One region of the Mesorhizobium sp. M0938 genome, then DNA from elsewhere that is predicted to be linked to it. Evidence: predicted binding sites of a transcription regulator. Region 1 holds the regulator's gene; each other region holds the start of a gene.
The links. The regulator PhoB, encoded in region 1, activates phosphate uptake and scavenging genes when phosphate is short. The targets are predictions, from matches to a motif close to TGTCATNNANCTGTCAT.
Positions count from the first base shown of each region.

Region 2: NKH73_RS04375 (alkaline phosphatase D family protein) is a predicted target of PhoB. The motif match lies at 2,961-2,977, and genes of this name have one in related genera.
Region 3: NKH73_RS06955 (PhnD/SsuA/transferrin family substrate-binding protein) is a predicted target of PhoB. The motif match lies at 2,630-2,646, and genes of this name have one in related genera.
Region 4: ppk2 (polyphosphate kinase 2) is a predicted target of PhoB. The motif match lies at 2,663-2,679, and genes of this name have one in related genera.

Region 1 is NZ_JAMYNS010000002.1:55,673-59,941, forward strand. It holds gene xylF (D-xylose ABC transporter substrate-binding protein) at 1-279, opposite strand, end outside; gene NKH73_RS02910 (ROK family protein) at 547-1,794, shown strand; gene phoB (phosphate regulon transcriptional regulator PhoB) at 1,992-2,681, opposite strand; gene phoU (phosphate signaling complex protein PhoU) at 2,698-3,402, opposite strand; gene pstB (phosphate ABC transporter ATP-binding protein PstB) at 3,440-4,255, opposite strand; gene pstA (phosphate ABC transporter permease PstA) at 4,269-4,269, opposite strand, start outside.
Region 2 is NZ_JAMYNS010000002.1:351,785-356,053, forward strand. It holds gene typA (translational GTPase TypA) at 1-678, opposite strand, end outside; gene NKH73_RS04370 (hypothetical protein) at 879-1,160, shown strand; gene NKH73_RS04375 (alkaline phosphatase D family protein) at 1,320-2,888, opposite strand; gene NKH73_RS04380 (MFS transporter) at 3,194-4,269, opposite strand, start outside.
Region 3 is NZ_JAMYNS010000003.1:335,147-339,415, reverse strand. It holds gene NKH73_RS06970 (phosphotransferase enzyme family protein) at 1-258, opposite strand, end outside; gene phnF (phosphonate metabolism transcriptional regulator PhnF) at 623-1,408, opposite strand; gene NKH73_RS06960 (alpha-D-ribose 1-methylphosphonate 5-triphosphate diphosphatase) at 1,405-2,586, opposite strand; gene NKH73_RS06955 (PhnD/SsuA/transferrin family substrate-binding protein) at 2,706-3,563, shown strand; gene NKH73_RS06950 (phosphonate ABC transporter ATP-binding protein) at 3,647-4,269, shown strand, end outside.
Region 4 is NZ_JAMYNS010000029.1:21,191-25,459, forward strand. It holds gene NKH73_RS30625 (nucleotidyltransferase family protein) at 1-219, shown strand, start outside; gene NKH73_RS30630 (HepT-like ribonuclease domain-containing protein) at 219-569, shown strand; gene NKH73_RS30635 (dihydrofolate reductase family protein) at 710-1,354, shown strand; gene ppk2 (polyphosphate kinase 2) at 1,637-2,557, opposite strand; gene NKH73_RS30645 (aldo/keto reductase) at 2,834-3,877, shown strand; gene NKH73_RS30650 (response regulator transcription factor) at 4,017-4,269, shown strand, end outside.

The DNA.
Region 1 (4,269 bases):
GGCATCCTGCGCCAGGATGATCAGTGCATTGGCGCCCTGCGAGATCAGGCTTTCGACATCGGTCAGCTGCTTACCGGGATTGGACTGCGCATCGGCTGAAATATACTTGTCGCCGGCGGCCTCGATCGCCGCCTTCATGGCGGCTTCGTCGGTCTTCCAGCGCTCTTCCTGGAAATTCGACCACGAAACGCCAATGACCTTGTCCTTGGCCTGTGCGACCGATGCGAGCGTCAGCGACATGGCGACCCCCGCCAGAATGGCGGCTGCGAATCTTTTCATGATATTCCTCCCTGCACCGCGTGCGGCGCGACCAGACTGACCCGAGGGCCGGCACAAAGGCTCTATTTTTTCGAGCCTCGAAAAAACACTGATCCAACGCCGAAGCGCTGTCAACATCAATTCTGATGGATTTTGATGGCTTTCCGGCTTTTTTTCGAGCCTCGGAATAAACCGTGACAGCGGCTTCTGCTTCTGCCACTATTTGTCCGACATTATCGACGGCTTCCGATTTATGAGTCGCCGCGGTGACAGGGAGGAAGCAGCAGAATGTCGGTTGGAATCCGTCATGACGATTTGCGCCGCCGCAACCGGGCGATGGTGATTTCGGCCGTACGCCGGGCCGGCCAACCATCGCGGACCGAGATCGCGGCAACCACCGGCCTCAGCCATTCGACCATATCGGCGATCTGTTCAGACCTGATCCAGGAAAGCATCCTGACCGAGAGCAGGGCGAGCGAGGCCGTTTCGCTGAAACGCGGCCGGCCGCAGGTCGGCCTCGGCCTCAATCCGGAAGCGGCAGCGGTGTTGGCCGTCGTGTTGTCGCTGAATTTCCTGTCGGTCGCCGTCATCGATTATGCCGGACAAGTCGTCGCCGAGGAACAGCGCCGGCTGGACACGCTGACCATGTCGCGCGACGAGCTGATCGGCGAATGTGTCGCCATCGTCCGGCGACGGCTCGAAGATCCCGACCTCGACGTCCAAAGCGTCGCCCGCATCGCACTGGCGATCCAGGGTATTACGGATTCCCATGCGCGCGCCATGTTGTGGTCGCCGATCACGCCGCAAACGAACATCGCTTTCGCCGACATTCTTGAACGCGAATTCGGCATCCCGGCCATCATGGAAAACGACTGCAACATGATGGCCGTGGCGCTGCGCTGGCGCGACCCGGATCGCTACCGCAACGATTTCATCGCTATTCTCCTCTCACACGGCATCGGTATGGGGCTGGTGCTGAAGGGCGAACTGTTCACCGGCACCCATTCCTCAGGCGGCGAATTCGGCCACATGATCCATCGGCCGGGCGGCGCGCTTTGCCGTTGCGGACGGCGCGGCTGCGTCGAAGCCTATGCCGGCAACTACGCCATCTGGCGCAATGCAAGGCAATTGAGCGAGAATGCCGAACCGGTTGCCGATGTCAGCGATGCCGACATGCGGGCACTGGCGGCCCGGGCGCGCGAGACGGACGGACCGGAGCGCGAAGCCTACCGCAAGGCCGGCGAAGCGCTCGGCTTCGGCCTAGGCAGCCTGTTCGCGCTGATCGATCCGGCGCCGGTCGCCATGGTCGGCGCCAGCGCTGCCGCTTTCGACCTGATCGAGCCTGCCCTGCGCGAAGCCATCGCCCAGACCGCCGGCGGCCAGCATTCGGGTTCGATTTCCTTCGACACCGAGCCGAACGAATTGCCGCTGATCCGCGAAGGCTGCGCCATGCAGGCGCTGAATTTCGTCGACCAGGAGATTTTCGCGCCGGGCGCGCAAGGAAAGTCCGGCACGATCAGGAAGGACGTGGCCTGAGTTCGAAAGGCAAGGAACAAAGGCGGATTGCGACTTGGATGTGTTGAGATTCAGGTCAGGCCACGCCGGAGTCGAAGACGGGCGCGAAACAACCAAACCGGTGGCTTCCGAGAACCGGAACGGAGCGTAACGTTTAAGTACGTACCGGAAACGCAGGAAATCGCCATTCGCGGGCCGGCATCACCTGGAGTATCAGCCTAGTCTTCCCTGATCGCATAGCCCGCGCCGCGGATGGTACGGATGACATCGGGCATGCGACCATTGTTGACCGCCTTGCGCAGCCGCCCGACATGGACGTCCACCGTGCGTTCATCGATGTAAATCGTCTCGCCCCAGACATTGTCGAGCAACTGGCTGCGCGAGAAGACGCGACCGGGGTGCCGCATCATGAATTCGAGCAGCCGGAATTCGGTCGGCCCGAGCCGGATCTCGCTCTTCTTGCGGTAGACCCTGTGCGATTCGCGATCGAGCATGATGTCGCCGACCTTCAGCACGCTGGACAGCACTTCCGGCTTGGCGCGGCGCAGCAGCGCCTTGACTCGGGCCATGAATTCCGGTGTCGAGAACGGCTTGACCAGATAGTCGTCGGCCCCGGTCGAGAGGCCGCGCACCCGGTCGCTCTCCTCGCCGCGCGCGGTCAGCATGATGATCGGCAACCGCTCGGTTTCGGGACGCACCCGAAGACGCCGGCAAAGCTCGATGCCGGAAACTGCCGGCACCATCCAGTCGAGCACCAGAAGATCGGGCACGTTTTCCTGCAGCCGGATTTCGGCCTCGTCGCCGCGTGTCACCACCTCGACCTGATAGCCTTCGGATTCCAGATTGTAGCGGAGGAGGACGCCCAGCGGCTCTTCATCCTCCACCACCATGATGCGCGGCGCGATCATCGATCGGTCACCCCCGTCATGTCGCCGGCGCCGTCGTCGTTTCGTCGAGCTTCGGGCGATCCGCCGGCAACTGCTGCCCGGTCACGACATAGTAGGCGTTTTCGGCGATGTTGGTTACATGATCGCCAATACGCTCGAGATTCTTGGCGCAGAACAGAAGATGCGTGCAGGCGGTGATGTTACGAGGGTCCTCCATCATGTAGGTCAGGAGCTCGCGAAAAACCGCCGTGTATTTGACATCGACCTTCTCGTCGGCGGCGCGTAGTTCCTTCAACGCGTTGGCGTCTCGCGACACGTAGTGCTCGACCACGCCACGGAGCTGTTCGAGAACGAGATCCGCCATTGCGTCGATACCGTGCGAGAGATTACGCGGCGTGGCGCTCTGTCCGACTGCGCTGACCCGCTTGGCTATGTTCTTGGCCAGGTCGCCGATGCGCTCCAGATCGCCGGCCATCCGGATTGCGCCAACCACGGCGCGCAGGTCTTGCGCCATCGGCTGCCGCTTGGCGATCAGTGTGATCGCGCTGTCGTCGAGCTCGCGCTGCCGGGCATCCATGATGGCATCGTCAGAGACGACGCGCTGCGCCATGGCATTGTCCGACGCGAGCAATGCGCGGATCGACGCAGCTACCATCGCGGCGGCAAGCTCGTCCATGTCACGGATCAGCCTGTCGATGTGTTCCAATTCCTCGTCGAAGGAGGCGACGGTATGTTCACCCATGATGCTGTCCTCGTGTTCGAATTCGCCGCCGGACCGCTCAGCCGAACCGGCCGGTGATGTAGTCCTGGGTGCGCTTGTCGTCGGGGTTGGTGAACATTTTGTCGGTCGCGCCTTCCTCGACCAGATAGCCGAGATGGAACATCGCCGTTCGCTGCGACACGCGCGCTGCCTGCTGCATCGAATGGGTGACGATGACGATCGTGTAGTTCTGACGCAGCTCGTCGATCAGCTCCTCGACGCGGGCGGTGGCGATCGGATCGAGCGCTGAGCAGGGCTCGTCCATCAGGATCACTTCCGGCGACACCGCGATGGCGCGCGCGATGCACAGGCGCTGCTGCTGTCCGCCGGAAAGGCCGGTGCCCGATTCGAGCAGGCGATCCTTGACCTCGTTGAACAGGCCGGCCTTCTTCAGGCTCGATTCGACGATGCCGTCCAGCTCCGCCTTGCTTCTGGCCAGACCGTGAATGCGCGGACCGTAGGCGACGTTTTCGTAGATCGACTTCGGAAACGGGTTCGGCTTCTGGAACACCATGCCGACGCGAGCCCGCAGCTCGACGACGTCGATTTTCGGGTCGTAGACATCCTCGTTGTCGAGCGTGATCTTGCCACTTACTCGCGCGATGTCGATCGTGTCGTTCATTCGGTTCAGGCAACGCAGAAAGGTCGACTTGCCGCAACCCGACGGGCCGATCAACGCCGTCACCTGGTTCTCGCGGACATCGAGATCCACGTCGAACAGAGCGCGCTTCTCGCCATAATGAACAGAGACCTTTTCGCCCTTCATCTTGATCGAAGGTTCGTTGGTTCCGCTATTCAGTTTCTGTTCGACGCTGGCTTCCGTCATGATGTTCATATCCTCTAACTCCT
Region 2 (4,269 bases), 300 kb from region 1:
GGATTCGATGCGGCCGGTGATGATGCGGCCGAGAAACGGATTGGCCTCCAAAATGGTGCCGATCATCCGGAACGGGCCGGGATGAACGGTCGGCGCCGGCACATGCTTGATAACGAGGTCGAACAGCGGCGCCAGGCCCTGGTCCTTCGGGCCTTCGGGGTTTTCCGACACCCAGCCGTCGCGGCCTGAACCGTACAGGATCGGGAAGTCGAGCTGTTCGTCGGTTGCGTCGAGCGCTGCAAACAGGTCGAACACTTCGTTGACCACCTCGACATGGCGGGCGTCCGGCCGGTCGATCTTGTTGATGACGACGATCGGCTTCAATCCGACCTTGAGCGCCTTGCCGACGACGAACTTGGTCTGCGGCATCGGCCCTTCGGCGGCATCGACCAGCACGATGGCCGAATCCACCATCGACAGGATGCGCTCGACTTCACCGCCGAAATCGGCGTGGCCGGGGGTGTCGACGATGTTGATGCGGGTGTCCTTCCAGTCGACCGAGGTCGCCTTGGCCAGGATGGTGATGCCGCGTTCCTTTTCGAGGTCGTTGGAATCCATGGCGCGCTCGGCGACACGCTGGTTGTCGCGGAACGAGCCGGACTGCTTCAGAAGCTGGTCGACGAGGGTGGTTTTTCCATGGTCGACGTGCGCGATGATCGCGATATTACGAATTTTCATGTTGTGGTCTCGGGAGCGTTGCAGGCAGCAGGCCAAAAGGCGCTGCCTCTTTCGGTTGGGCGGCTCATACAGGGTTTTTCGCAATTGCGAAAGAGGAGGCGTGCCACCAAATACATGGTCACCAAATCTTAAGCGTCTTGGTGTGAAATGGATTTATTAACCAAAGCGGAACCTTTCGCGGTCGGGACAGTTCAAATTTCATGAGCAAAACGGGCATCGGATATCGGCCAATCCTCGCATGGGCTGCCCTCGCCGTCCTCCTTGCGGCAGGCGCGGCGCACTCGGCCGCGACGCTGAAGGAAGCACGCCTTGGCCTGCCGTCCGATACGCGTCTGGCGGAACAGCGTTTTGCCGATGCTCCCGATGGCGTCGACCCGGTGGTGACCGGACCGGTCACCGCCGCTTTCAAGCAGAGGCAGGAAAACGCCGGCTGCGACAGCGCGGTCTGGCCCGAGATTCCAACCGTCTGCTATCCGGACTGACTGCCGCCGTCGGCAGTCGTCATCCCCGGCGTAGCCGCTCTGATCGATCCTTCTCGCCCCCGTTGTCCGTCAGTTCCGGACCGTTGCGCGCTTCGACGCCGCGGCATGGACTTTGGATCTGCGTTCCGCTTCGCATTCGCTCCACCCAAGGATGTCTCCTCAGGCCGACCGCACCGGATCGAGCGTCATCTTGTAGAGTTCGTTGTCGTCGCGATCCATCAGCCGCACCGTCATCTGTTCGGTGGCGCCGTCAATGTCGACGAGGCCGAAGAACTGCAGGCCGGCCGACGGCGGCAGGTTTTGGCCCTGCTCGGCGGTCGGCGCCTTGATGAATTTCAGCTCCGGCCCGAAGGTCATGTCGAAATCATTGGGGCCGAAAGTGCCGGCGTGGAGCGGACCCGAAACGAATTCCCAGAACGGATTGAAATCCTGGAACTGCGCCTTGTCAGGATTGTAGTAATGCGCCGCCGTGTAATGCACGTCGGCGGTCAGCCAGACGGTGTTGCTGATGCCAGCGTTCTTTATATAGCGAAGAAGATCGGCAATTTCCAGTTCGCGGCCCTTGGCCGGACCATTGTCGCCATTGCTGACGGCCTCGGCGCCGGCCTTCTCAGTGGCATCGTTCCAGACGACGAGACCAAGTGGCATGTCGGCAGCAATGACTTTCCAAGTCGCGTTGGAATTTGCCAGCTCGCGCTTCAGCCACTTCGTCTGCTGTTCGCCGAGAATGCGCGATTGCGGCGTTACCGTATCCTGCATGCCAGGGCCATTGGCGCCGCGATAGGAACGCATGTCGAGGAAGAACACGTCGAGCAACGGCCCATAGGCGACCTTGCGATAGACCCGGCCGGGTTCCGACGGCTCGTAGCGGATCGTCGTCATCTCCTGGAAAGCGCGTGCCGCGCGTGCTGCCAGCACATGAATGGATTTTTCCGAGTAGCGGTCGTCGGCGCTCAGGTCCTTCGAATCCGACCAGTTGTTCACCACCTCGTGGTCGTCCCACTGGTAGAAGGTCGGGCAGATGGCGTTGAGCCCCAGGACGTTCCTGTCCATCAAATTGTACTTCCACTGACCCCGGTACTCGTCCAGCGTCTCGGCAACTTTGCGCTTTTCGTCGATGAGAACAGTATTCTTCCACTTGCCGCCGCCGGGCAGGTCCGCCTCGTCCTTCATCGGGCCATCGGCATAGATGGTGTCGCCGGAATGCAGGAAGAAGTCGGGCGTATGCTTGCCGATCGTGGCGTAAGTCTTCATGCCGGTGTCGTCGATGCCCCAACCCTGGCCGGCTGTGTCGCCCGACCAGGCGAACCGGATATTGCGCTTCGAGGCCGGCGCCGTGCGGAAACGGCCGACGATCGGCTCGGAGACGGCGTTGATGTCGGCGAGATCGGCCGCTGTCATGCGGTAGAAGATGTCCTGATCGGAGGCGAGGTCGGTGAGCAGCCGCTTCACCGTGTAGTCGCTTGCCGGCGAGGTATCGAGCGGCGCAAGGCGGACGGCGTTGGCGAAATTCTCGGTCGAGGAGACTTCGAACATGACGCGCGACGGGCGATCGGTGCGCGTCCAGATCATGCCGCCGGTGGCGTCGACGTCGCCGGACTGGACGCCATGGGTGAATGCCGGCCGCTGATTGGCGCGCGAATAATAGGGCAGCGCGAGGCCCGAGGCGCCGACGAGGCCAATGGCGCTCGCCGACGTGACGAAAGCGCGGCGCGAAATCTTGTTCATGGCTGTCTCCTGGATGGCGTTGAACGTCGCCGCCAAGCTCCAGCGTCAATGTTTCAGCCGCATCTCGAAACCATGAAGGTTTCATAACAATCGACAGGCAGAAAACGTCATTCAAACGGGGCAGCCTGATCGTCAGGCCACCCTTTTTAAAGTTTCGGCCGCGAAGGTGTGTTGAGATTCAGGTCAGGCCGAGTCGAAAATGGTGGTTTCCGAGAACCGGAGCGGAGCGTACTTTTGGTACGTGAGCACCGGAAGCGCAGGAAACCGCCGTTTGCAGGCCGGCTTCACCTGAATATCAGCACACCTCAAGCCGCCTGCGGTTCCGGCTCGAATGCCGGACGGCTGGTGTTAATCAACAGCGAGATACAGGCTGCGGCTATTGCCGTCATGCCGGCGATGAGGAAGGCAAGCTCGTAATTGCCCTGCAATTCACGCATGGTGCCGCCGAAGAAAGCAGCGGTCGCCGCACCCACCTGGTGGCCGGCGACGATCCAGCCGAAGACGATCGGCCCGCTGCGGTCGCCGAACGCCTCGTTTGACAGTCTGAGTGTCGGCGGCACGGTGGCGATCCAGTCCAATCCATAAAGCACCGCGAAGATGATCAGGCTGGTCGACGAGAAGCCGGAATAGGGCAGATAGATCAGCGACAGGCCGCGGATCGCGTAGTAGACGCCGAGCAGCTTGCGGGGATCGAAGCGGTCGGTGAGCCATCCCGATAGCGTCGTGCCGATCAGGTCGAAGATGCCCATCAGCGACAGCAGGCCGGCGGCTTGCACTTGGCCGATGCCCATGTCGCCGCAAAACGCGATCAGGTGCGTGCCGACCAGTCCATTGGTGGTGAAGCCGCAGATGAAGAAGGTGGCAAACAGATACCAGAACACGCGGGTGCCGGCGGCACGGCGCAGCGTGCCGAGCGTTTGCATGAGAAAATTGCCTTGCGAGGCCGGCGGAAGCGGCGGCACGTCGTCGGCGTCCGCACCATAGCGCACCATGCCGATCGAAGCCGGACGCTCCGGCACCAGCAGCCAGACCAGCGGCACCATGCAAGCGGTGGCGATCGCAATGACTATGGCGACCGGCTTCCAGCCGCCCGATTGGGCGAGCGCGGCGAGCAGCGGCAGAAACACCAACAGGCCGGTGGCGGCGGAGGCCGACATCAGACCCATCACCAGGCCGCGATTGGTCTTGAACCAGCGATTGACGATGGTGGCGCCAAGCGCCGTGGCGACCGCGCCCGAACCAACGCCGGAGAATACGCCCCAGGTGAGGAGCAGGTGCCACGGCTGGGTCATCAACAGGCTGAGCGCCGTCGAGCCGGACATCATCACCAGCGATGCGAGCAGCGTGCGGCGCAGCCCGATCCGTTCCATCAGGGCCGCGG
Region 3 (4,269 bases), on a different contig from region 1:
CGGTGTCGCAACAATGCCATCCAGGCTTAGCGCATTGATCCAGTCTAGTTCGGAGAGAATCTCGGATTCCGTATGATAATTGGGCCGATGGACCCGGACGATGAGGTCACGCTCAGCACCAGAATCCACGATGCGGAATGTCGCGTTCTCGGAGATCGTCAACAAAACGAGATCGGCGTTTGGCGATACATCCCAGACAGGAAAAAGCTCTTGCAACCCCTGCTGCAACCTCAAAAGAAAATCTGCATCGTACAACATATTTAAGGCCCTTTCGGCGCACATTTGGTCGAAAAACAACAAAAATGTTGGGATTGCAACATAAATATTAGGGCCTGCTCGCCTTTTGCAGCCAACCGCCGTTCGCCTTGGCCAAATCGCCGGATCGCGAGTGGGATCGTGCGCTAGCCTTTAAATCGGCTCGGCTGCACCAGTGCCCTTTAAAAGACGGCATAGCGTGGGAAGTACGCTCAACAACGGGTTCTTTATCAACCATAGACAGCTACGGCCGATTTGACGATCATGTCGCCATTCACGGGCGAAGAGAATCTGCCAGCCGGCCGCCCCTGGCAATGGATCCGGCTGGATATTCCGACACTCGCTTGAAGACGGGCATGCGCCAGAATCAGAACACGAATTCGACTGACGTCAGCGGCCAGGTACCGCGGGTCCATTCGATTGGTACGCCGTTGCGGTCCTCGTTGACGGCATTGATGCGGAATACTGGTGTCCCGGGCGTCAGCCGCAGGATCTCCGCTTCATCGGGGGATGCAAAGCCGCCACTGATACGTGTCTCGGCTCGCCGGTAATTCTCGATGCCATGCGCGCGGAAAACATCGGTCACCGACTGACGCACATCGTATCTCTGCTCGAAGTCGGGAAAGAGATGGGCCGGAAAAACCTTGGTATTGACGTAAACCGGCTGCTTATCGGACGTCCTTATCCGGCACAGCCTTATAACGAGAGTATCAGGTGCGAGACGCAACCGCTCCGCCACGGCCGCTCCGGCCGGTTCGCGGAGAACCAGCAGCGTCTGGGTGCCGATTTCCTGGCCGTGGGCTTCGAAATTGTCGAGAAAGCGCTGTCCGTCGCGAACCGTGAATGTCGAGGGCAGGTTTCGCACAAAGATACCTACGCCCTTGCGGGCGGTGAGGTGGCCCTCATGCTGTAATTGCTGCAGCGCCCGGCGAAGCGTAATGCGGGTGACCGCGAGTTTCTCCGCCAGATGCGTTTCTCCGGGGAGTTGGCTACCCGGCGCAAGACTGCCGCTCTCGATCAGATTGAAGATGTGATCGTAGATCTGCTGCCAGATTGGCGTATCGCTGCGTGGCCGAAAGACCAACCCGTCAAAGGCCAGAAGGCGATTGCCGCTGCGCTCGTGTAGTGTTGGAATTTTCGTATTCTGGTTCATGAAGCCCTGTTCACCGGCGATCGTTGTGCCGACCGTCGGTCTACGCGGGAGAGTCCAGAGGAATAGACAATTTGTCCATGGACCATGGTGGCCACCACATGCGGATGCGCTGGATCGCCGGCATCAACCAAGATCAGATCCGCCCTGCGGCCGGCAACAAGCGAGCCGCGATCGTCTAGGCCGGCTACCCGAGCCGGGTTTGCCGAGATCAGATTCCAGATCAAGGGGAAGTCGCTGGCGTCTGGCGAAGACAACCTGAAGGCCGCATGCAGAGGCGAAGGATAGTGGTAGTCGCTGGTCAGCACGGTGCAGAGCCCGGCTCTGATGGCTTCTGTGGCATTTAGTGCACCATTGTGGCTGCCGCCGCGCACAACGTTGGGCGCACCGAGGATCACATCCTCGCCCATTTGCCGCGCGGCCTTCGCTGTTTCGAGCGTCAGTGGAAATTCCGAGGCCTTTGCGCCGAGCGCGCGGAAATATGCGCGTTCCTCGGGCGATGCTTCGTCATGGGCAAGAAGCACATTGCCATTGGCCCGTGCGGTCGCGGCCAGTTGCTCGATCGCGATCGCCACCTCGGTCCGGCGGGACCAAATCTGGTCGAGCAACGTCATATAGTCCTCTCGGCTCAAGCCGGACCGTTCCGCCATCTGGCCGATCTTGCGGGCGATCGTGCCGTTCATGACCGACCCGCTTGTATGATCGTTGAAAGCGACGATCGGTTGTGGCGAAAGGGACAGCCATTGTACGACCTGCGCCATCTGATCAAGCGCGAAGGTCTCCCAGCGCAGATGCAAACGCGTATCGCAGCTGAGAGTGTCGCGGAGATCGCAGACTGCGCCGATCAGTTGTTTGGCAGCGTCGAGCGAGCGAAGTCCGGGCTCCCATGACACCGTGACGCCGTGGAAGGCCGTGGTTACGCCATTGGCGACAAGCTGGCGGTCCGTATCTTTCAGCGCCAATGCGGTGTCGAAGCGGACGCCCGGCCGCGGCATGATTTGCCGCTCGAAGCCGTCGCCGTGGATATCGACGATTCCCGGAAGCACGAGCAGACCATCGGCATCGATTGTGGACGCATGGGCCGCTTGCACCTCTGACAGTATCCCGCCGGTAACGCTCAGATCCGCCGTTTCAAGCCCCTGGTCGGTAAGGATGCGACCACCCTGGATGTGCCAGTTCACTGTATCCCTCAAAAAGCAAAGGCTGCCGGAGGCGCCGACGAAATGTCACGAGCACGTCATCTGCTGCGTATACGGGTAAGCGGGTAACAGTTTCCTGTCTATACAGCAAAGGAAAAATGATGATCCGCACCATCGCAACCGCACTCGCCATAACACTCGCCACCGCCCTTCCGGCTTTTGCGGAATCGGTGAAATTCGCGGTAACCGACATGGAGGGGCTGGAAGCTCTTCAGCAGGAATTCGGCGCTTTCCAGACCGCTCTCGAAGAGGCGACCGGTCTCGAAATCGACCTGTTTCCGGTCAGCTCGCGGACCACTGCCGTCGAGGCCATAAATTCCGGGCAGGTCGATCTTGTCCTGACAGGTCCTGCTGAATACGTGGTCATGAAGGAATTGAGCCAACCGAAGATTGTTGTTGCCTGGCAGCGCCCCGATTATTTCGCTCAGATCGCCGTGCTGGCGAATGGACCGATCCGCTCGATTGAAGACCTGAAGGGCAAGAAGATCGCATTCGGTTCGGTCGGCTCCACCTCCCAGCACCTCGGCCCCGCGCAGGCGCTGGCCGATTTCAATCTGAAGTACGCCGCAGACTACGAACCAGTGATCATATCGCGCAACATCGCGGCTGAGGCTCTCATCCGCGGCGACATCGCCGCTATCGGTCTGAATTTCGGCTACCTGAACTCGGTTCGGGAAGCGTTCCCCGACACCGCCTTCTCGGTAATCGCACGGGGCCGCGATCTGCCGAACGACATTCTTGTCGCCCGCAAGGACATTTCAGACGACGTATTCGCCAAGGTCCGCGATGCCTTTGCGAAGAATGGCAACGAGCTGATGAAAGCGATCCTGACAGGAGAGGACAACCAGAAATTCAAGGGCGGTTTCTTCCTGACGGATGTCAGGGACTCGGACTACGATTATGTCCGCTCGATGTACCGCACGATCGGAATCGAGACCCTCACCGACTTCGTAAACTGAGGCCCGCTCTTTGCTTCATCGTAAAGGCCGGCGGTTAAACCGCCGGCCTACGTCGTAATCCCGGTCTGGGCCAAGAGGTCAACATGACAGCAATCATTCGCGCGCACGATCTTGCGAAGAGCTATGCGAACGGAAAGATCATTTTCTCCAATATCGGCCTCAACATAGCATCGCGCGAACGGGTTGCCCTGATTGGCTCGAACGGCGCTGGAAAATCCACCCTGCTCAAATGCCTCATCGGTCTTTTACCGTCGAGTGATGGCGAGGTCGTCACCCTCGGCGAAAGCTTCCGCTCGGCGCCGTCCGTCGCCCAACTGCGACGCATACGCAGGCAGATCGGATTTGTCTTCCAGCACCACGGATTGGTCAGCCGCCAATCCGTTCTTACAAACGTCTTGCAGGGCAAGCTCGGGCTGCCCGGCGGCTGGCGCGGCTGGCACCATTCCATCGCGAAGCAACACTGGCGCGAGGAAGCAATGCAGGCACTCGCCGACGTGCGGCTTCTCGGCAAGGCAGGCGCCCGCGCCGACGCGCTTTCCGGAGGGCAGGCGCAGCGGGTGGCGATCGCCCGTGCGTTGATCCGGCGTCCGAAGCTTTTGATAGCAGACGAACCGGCGGCAAGTCTCGATCCGGCAGCTGGGCATGATGTGATGCGAGTCTTCTCCGAACTCACCCAAGAACAAGCGATAACCTTGGTCTACACCAC
Region 4 (4,269 bases), on a different contig from region 1:
CTGTTCGGGTCGGCGGCGCGGGACGATGCACAACCGGACAGCGATCTTGATCTGTTCATCGACTATGATCCGGCGCGGCGCTTCTCTCTGATCGATCTGGTTGGCATCAAGCAATTTCTGGAAGAGAAGATGTCAACGGAAATCGACATCACCACACGCGACAGCCTTCATCCTATGCTGAAGGCCGAGATCGAACAATCGGCCGTGCGCGTGTTCTGATGGCAGTCCGCCGGATTGAGCCGATCCTAGCCGAGATCATAGCGGCCTTGGATGGCATCGGCACTGCCACCGCCGGCAAGACTCTGGACGACTTTCGGGATGACTGGCTGCTTCGTCATGGGGTAGAGCGCGGCATCGAGATTATATCCGAAGCCACCCGGCACATCCCGGACGATTTGATCGCTCTTGCTCCAGAAATTCCCTGGAAACAGATTCGTGGAATAGGCAATATTTTGCGTCACGAATACCACAAGACGTCCGACGCTATCGTCTGGACCGTGGTGACAGACAGTCTGTCGCCGCTACGCATAGCTGTCGAGCGCATCCTCGAGGCATCGCAGCGCGAGTAACTGCTGCAACCACTCGTCTTGGCTGTAATCTTGATGCGGTTGGCCCAACTAGCCGCCAAAATACCGCTTGCAAAATGCAATCAGTATAGCTAAAAACAAAGCTGCTTGCATTTCACAACTGGTTATCGAGGAGGTACCCCATGTCCAGACTTCGGGTCAACGCTTTCACTCTGTCGATCGATGGCTTCGGCGCCGGTCCCGACCAGGACCTGAAAGAGCCGCTGGGCGTCGGCGGGGAAGCCCTGCACAATTGGATGTTCGGCACCCGAACCTTCCGCAACATGTCCGGCGACGATCGCGGGACGACCGACACGGACGACGGGTTCGTGGCGCGCAGCTTCGAAAACGTCGGGGCGTGGATAATGGGCCGCAACATGTTCGGGCCGATCCGCGGCGAGTGGCCGGATGAAAGTTGGAAAGGCTGGTGGGGAGACAATCCGCCTTACCATGTGCCAGCCTTCGTGCTCACCCACCATCCGCGCGATCCTATCGTCATGGAGGGCGGCACGACCTTCCATTTCGTGACTGACGGTATCCACTCGGCGCTGGAAAAGGCGAAAGCAGCTGCCAAAGGCAAGGATATCCGGCTCGGCGGTGGCGTCGCCACGATCCGGCAATATCTCAGGGAAAAGCTCGTCGACGACATGCATCTGACGATCTCGCCGATGCTGCTAGGCTCCGGCGAGAACCTGTTTGCCGGCATCGACATGCTCAAGCTCGGCTACCGCTGCAGCGAGCAGGTCGCGACGCCGAATGCCACGCACGTCATTATTGAGCGGGTGTAAGTGAAAAGAAATCGCGGGTATTTGTCTGCATCGCAGCGGCGCCCGAAAGGAACGGCATGGATCCTAGGGTCTTCGCGACGTCGCTTCGCTCCTGCTCCGCCCTAGGATGACGAAGGCAGGTGGCTATTTTAGGCTAATCGCCAACGTTTGCGATTGGCCGAGGCTCCTATCCATTCGTCATCCTAGGGCGAAGCGACGCGAAGCGGAGCGCAGACCCTAGGATCCATGCCGTGACTAAGGCCGAAAAGCGCAGCAGTTCAGAAATATCGCCGAACTCCGGCCTCAATACTTCTCCGGCACGTAGAGCTCGCGCGGCAGCACCTGGCGCTCGTATTCGGGATTGAAGACGCGCTCCGGCAGTATGATTTCCTCGTGCGGGACTTCCTCATAAGGCATCTGCTTGAGGAGATGGTCGATGCAGTTCAGCCGTGCACGCTTCTTATCGTTGCCCTCGACGATGAACCAAGGCGCTTCGGGAATGTTGGTGCGGGCGAACGTCTCTTCCTTGGCCTTGGTGTACTGCTCCCAGCGCACGCGCGACTGCAGGTCCATCGGCGACAACTTCCACTGCTTCATCGGATCATGGATGCGCATCTGAAATCGCATCTGCTGCTCCTCGTCGGTGATGGAGAACCAATATTTGACCAGTGTGATGCCGGAACGGACAAGCATGCGCTCGAACTCCGGCACGTCGCGGAAGAACTCCTCGACCTGATCCGGCTCGGCAAATCCCATCACCCGCTCGACGCCGGAGCGGTTGTACCAGGAGCGGTCGAACAGCACGATCTCGCCGCCTGCCGGCAGATGCGGGACATAGCGCTGGAAATACCATTGCGACTTCTCGCGCTCGGTCGGCGCCGGCAAGGCGACGACGCGGCAGATGCGCGGATTGAGCCGCTGGGTGATGCGCTTGATGACGCCGCCCTTGCCGGCCGAGTCGCGGCCCTCGAAAACCACCACCAGCTTCTTCTTGTGGTAAGCCACCCAGGACTGCAGCTTGATCAATTCGGACTGCAGCGTGATCAGATCGCGAAAATACTGCTGGCGATCCATCGAGGGCGGATGCGCTTTCTTGTAGATCTTGGCGATTTCCAGCGACAGCGCCGGTTCCGACATTTCCAGCTCGTAGTCTTCGTCGAGCGTGTCGGCTAGCTCCGCCTCCAGCCAATCCTTGGCAGGAGAATTTTGTTTTGCTTCGGTCATTGCGCTGCTCCGCGTGCGAGCCCCTGTCGGCTTCTGGCAGGGCGCCTGCCTCCCGGCCAACCGAGCCGAAGACGGAACCCTGAGCCGACTTGATATAGACCCGCAATGACGGTTTTATTGCAGTCGGCCTCTGCGCCGGCCGGCCAAATCCGTGAGATGTGATCGACCCGCCCCCCACGGCATGGGCGACAAGCCTTGCAAGTTGTCCTACAAATGCCAGCTCATTTCGGGCTATCTTCGAGCCAGCCCTTCTCAACGCAATTGCGAGGATCTGACATGGAATACCGCACTCTCGGCCGTTCAGGGCTGAAGGTTTCGACGCTGACCATGGGCACCATGACCTTTGGCGGCGCCGGCGCATTTTCGGCGGTCGGCAAGACCGATCTCGACGAGGCGCGCCGGATGATCGACCTCTGCATCGATTCCGGCGTCAATCTCATCGACACCGCCAATGTCTACTCGAACGGGCTTTCGGAAGAGATCATCGGCGAAGCGCTCGGCGGCAAACGCAAGGGCGATGTGCTGATCGCCTCCAAGGCGCGCATGCGGATCGGCACAGGCCCCAACGACGAAGGACTGTCGCGCTACCATCTGATCCGCGAGTGCGAAAAAAGCCTGAAGCGCCTCAGGACCGATGTCATCGACATCTATTTCCTGCACGAATGGGACGGCACGACGCCGCTCGAGGAGACCATCGCCGCGCTCGACACGCTCGTCACTCAGGGCAAGGTCCGCTATGTCGGCTGTTCCAACTATTCCGGCTGGCAGGTGATGAAGGCGCTGGGGATCAGCGATCGTCAGCACCAGCCGCGCTTCGTCACCCAGCAGATCCACTACACGCTGGAAGCGCGCGAAGCCGAATATGAACTGCTGCCGATCTCGGTCGACCAGGGGCTTGGCGTGCTGGTGTGGAGCCCGCTCGCCGGTGGATTGCTGTCGGGCAAATACCATCGCGACCAGGCCACCTCCCGCCAGCTCAGCGGCTGGAAGGAACCGCCGATCCGCGACGAGGACCGGCTGTGGAGGATCGTCGACGTGCTTGCCTATGTCGGCAAGAACCATGGCGTGTCGGCCGCGCAGGTGGCGCTTGCCTGGCTGCTCGGTCGGCCCGCGGTCAGCTCGCTAGTGATCGGCGGCCGAACCGAAGCCCAGTTCAAGGACAATATCGCCGCTGCAAGCCTGGTGCTTACCGACGACGACCGCAAACGGCTCGATGCGGTCAGCCGCCCGCCCGTTCTCTACCCCTACTGGCATCAGCAATTCACCGCAAAAGACCGGTTCGGTCCGGCCGATCTGGTTCTCGACCGGGATGATATCTGAAAGATCGGAAGAATCTCGACACGCCCTGGTCCAGGTTTTCTGCATCTGCAGCAGCATTAGCTGACTGCCCTTCAAGCTCCGCAATGCTGCTGCAATCTTGGTGGTGAAAACACCGGGTGCGGAAAAAGCGGTGAGGGTGATGAGAATCCTACTGATAGAGGACGAGAGGGAACTGGCGGACGCGCTGTCGGTGGCACTGAAAAAGCATGGCATCGTCACCGACCATACGATGCATCTCGCCGACGCAATCGAGTTGACGCGCCAGAACGATTACGATGCGATCCTCCTGGATCGTCGTTTGCCCGACGGCGAGGGATTAACCTTTATCCCGGCGTTGCGGCGGACAGGAACCGATACGCCGATCATCGTGCTGACGGCGCGCAACGAGCCGA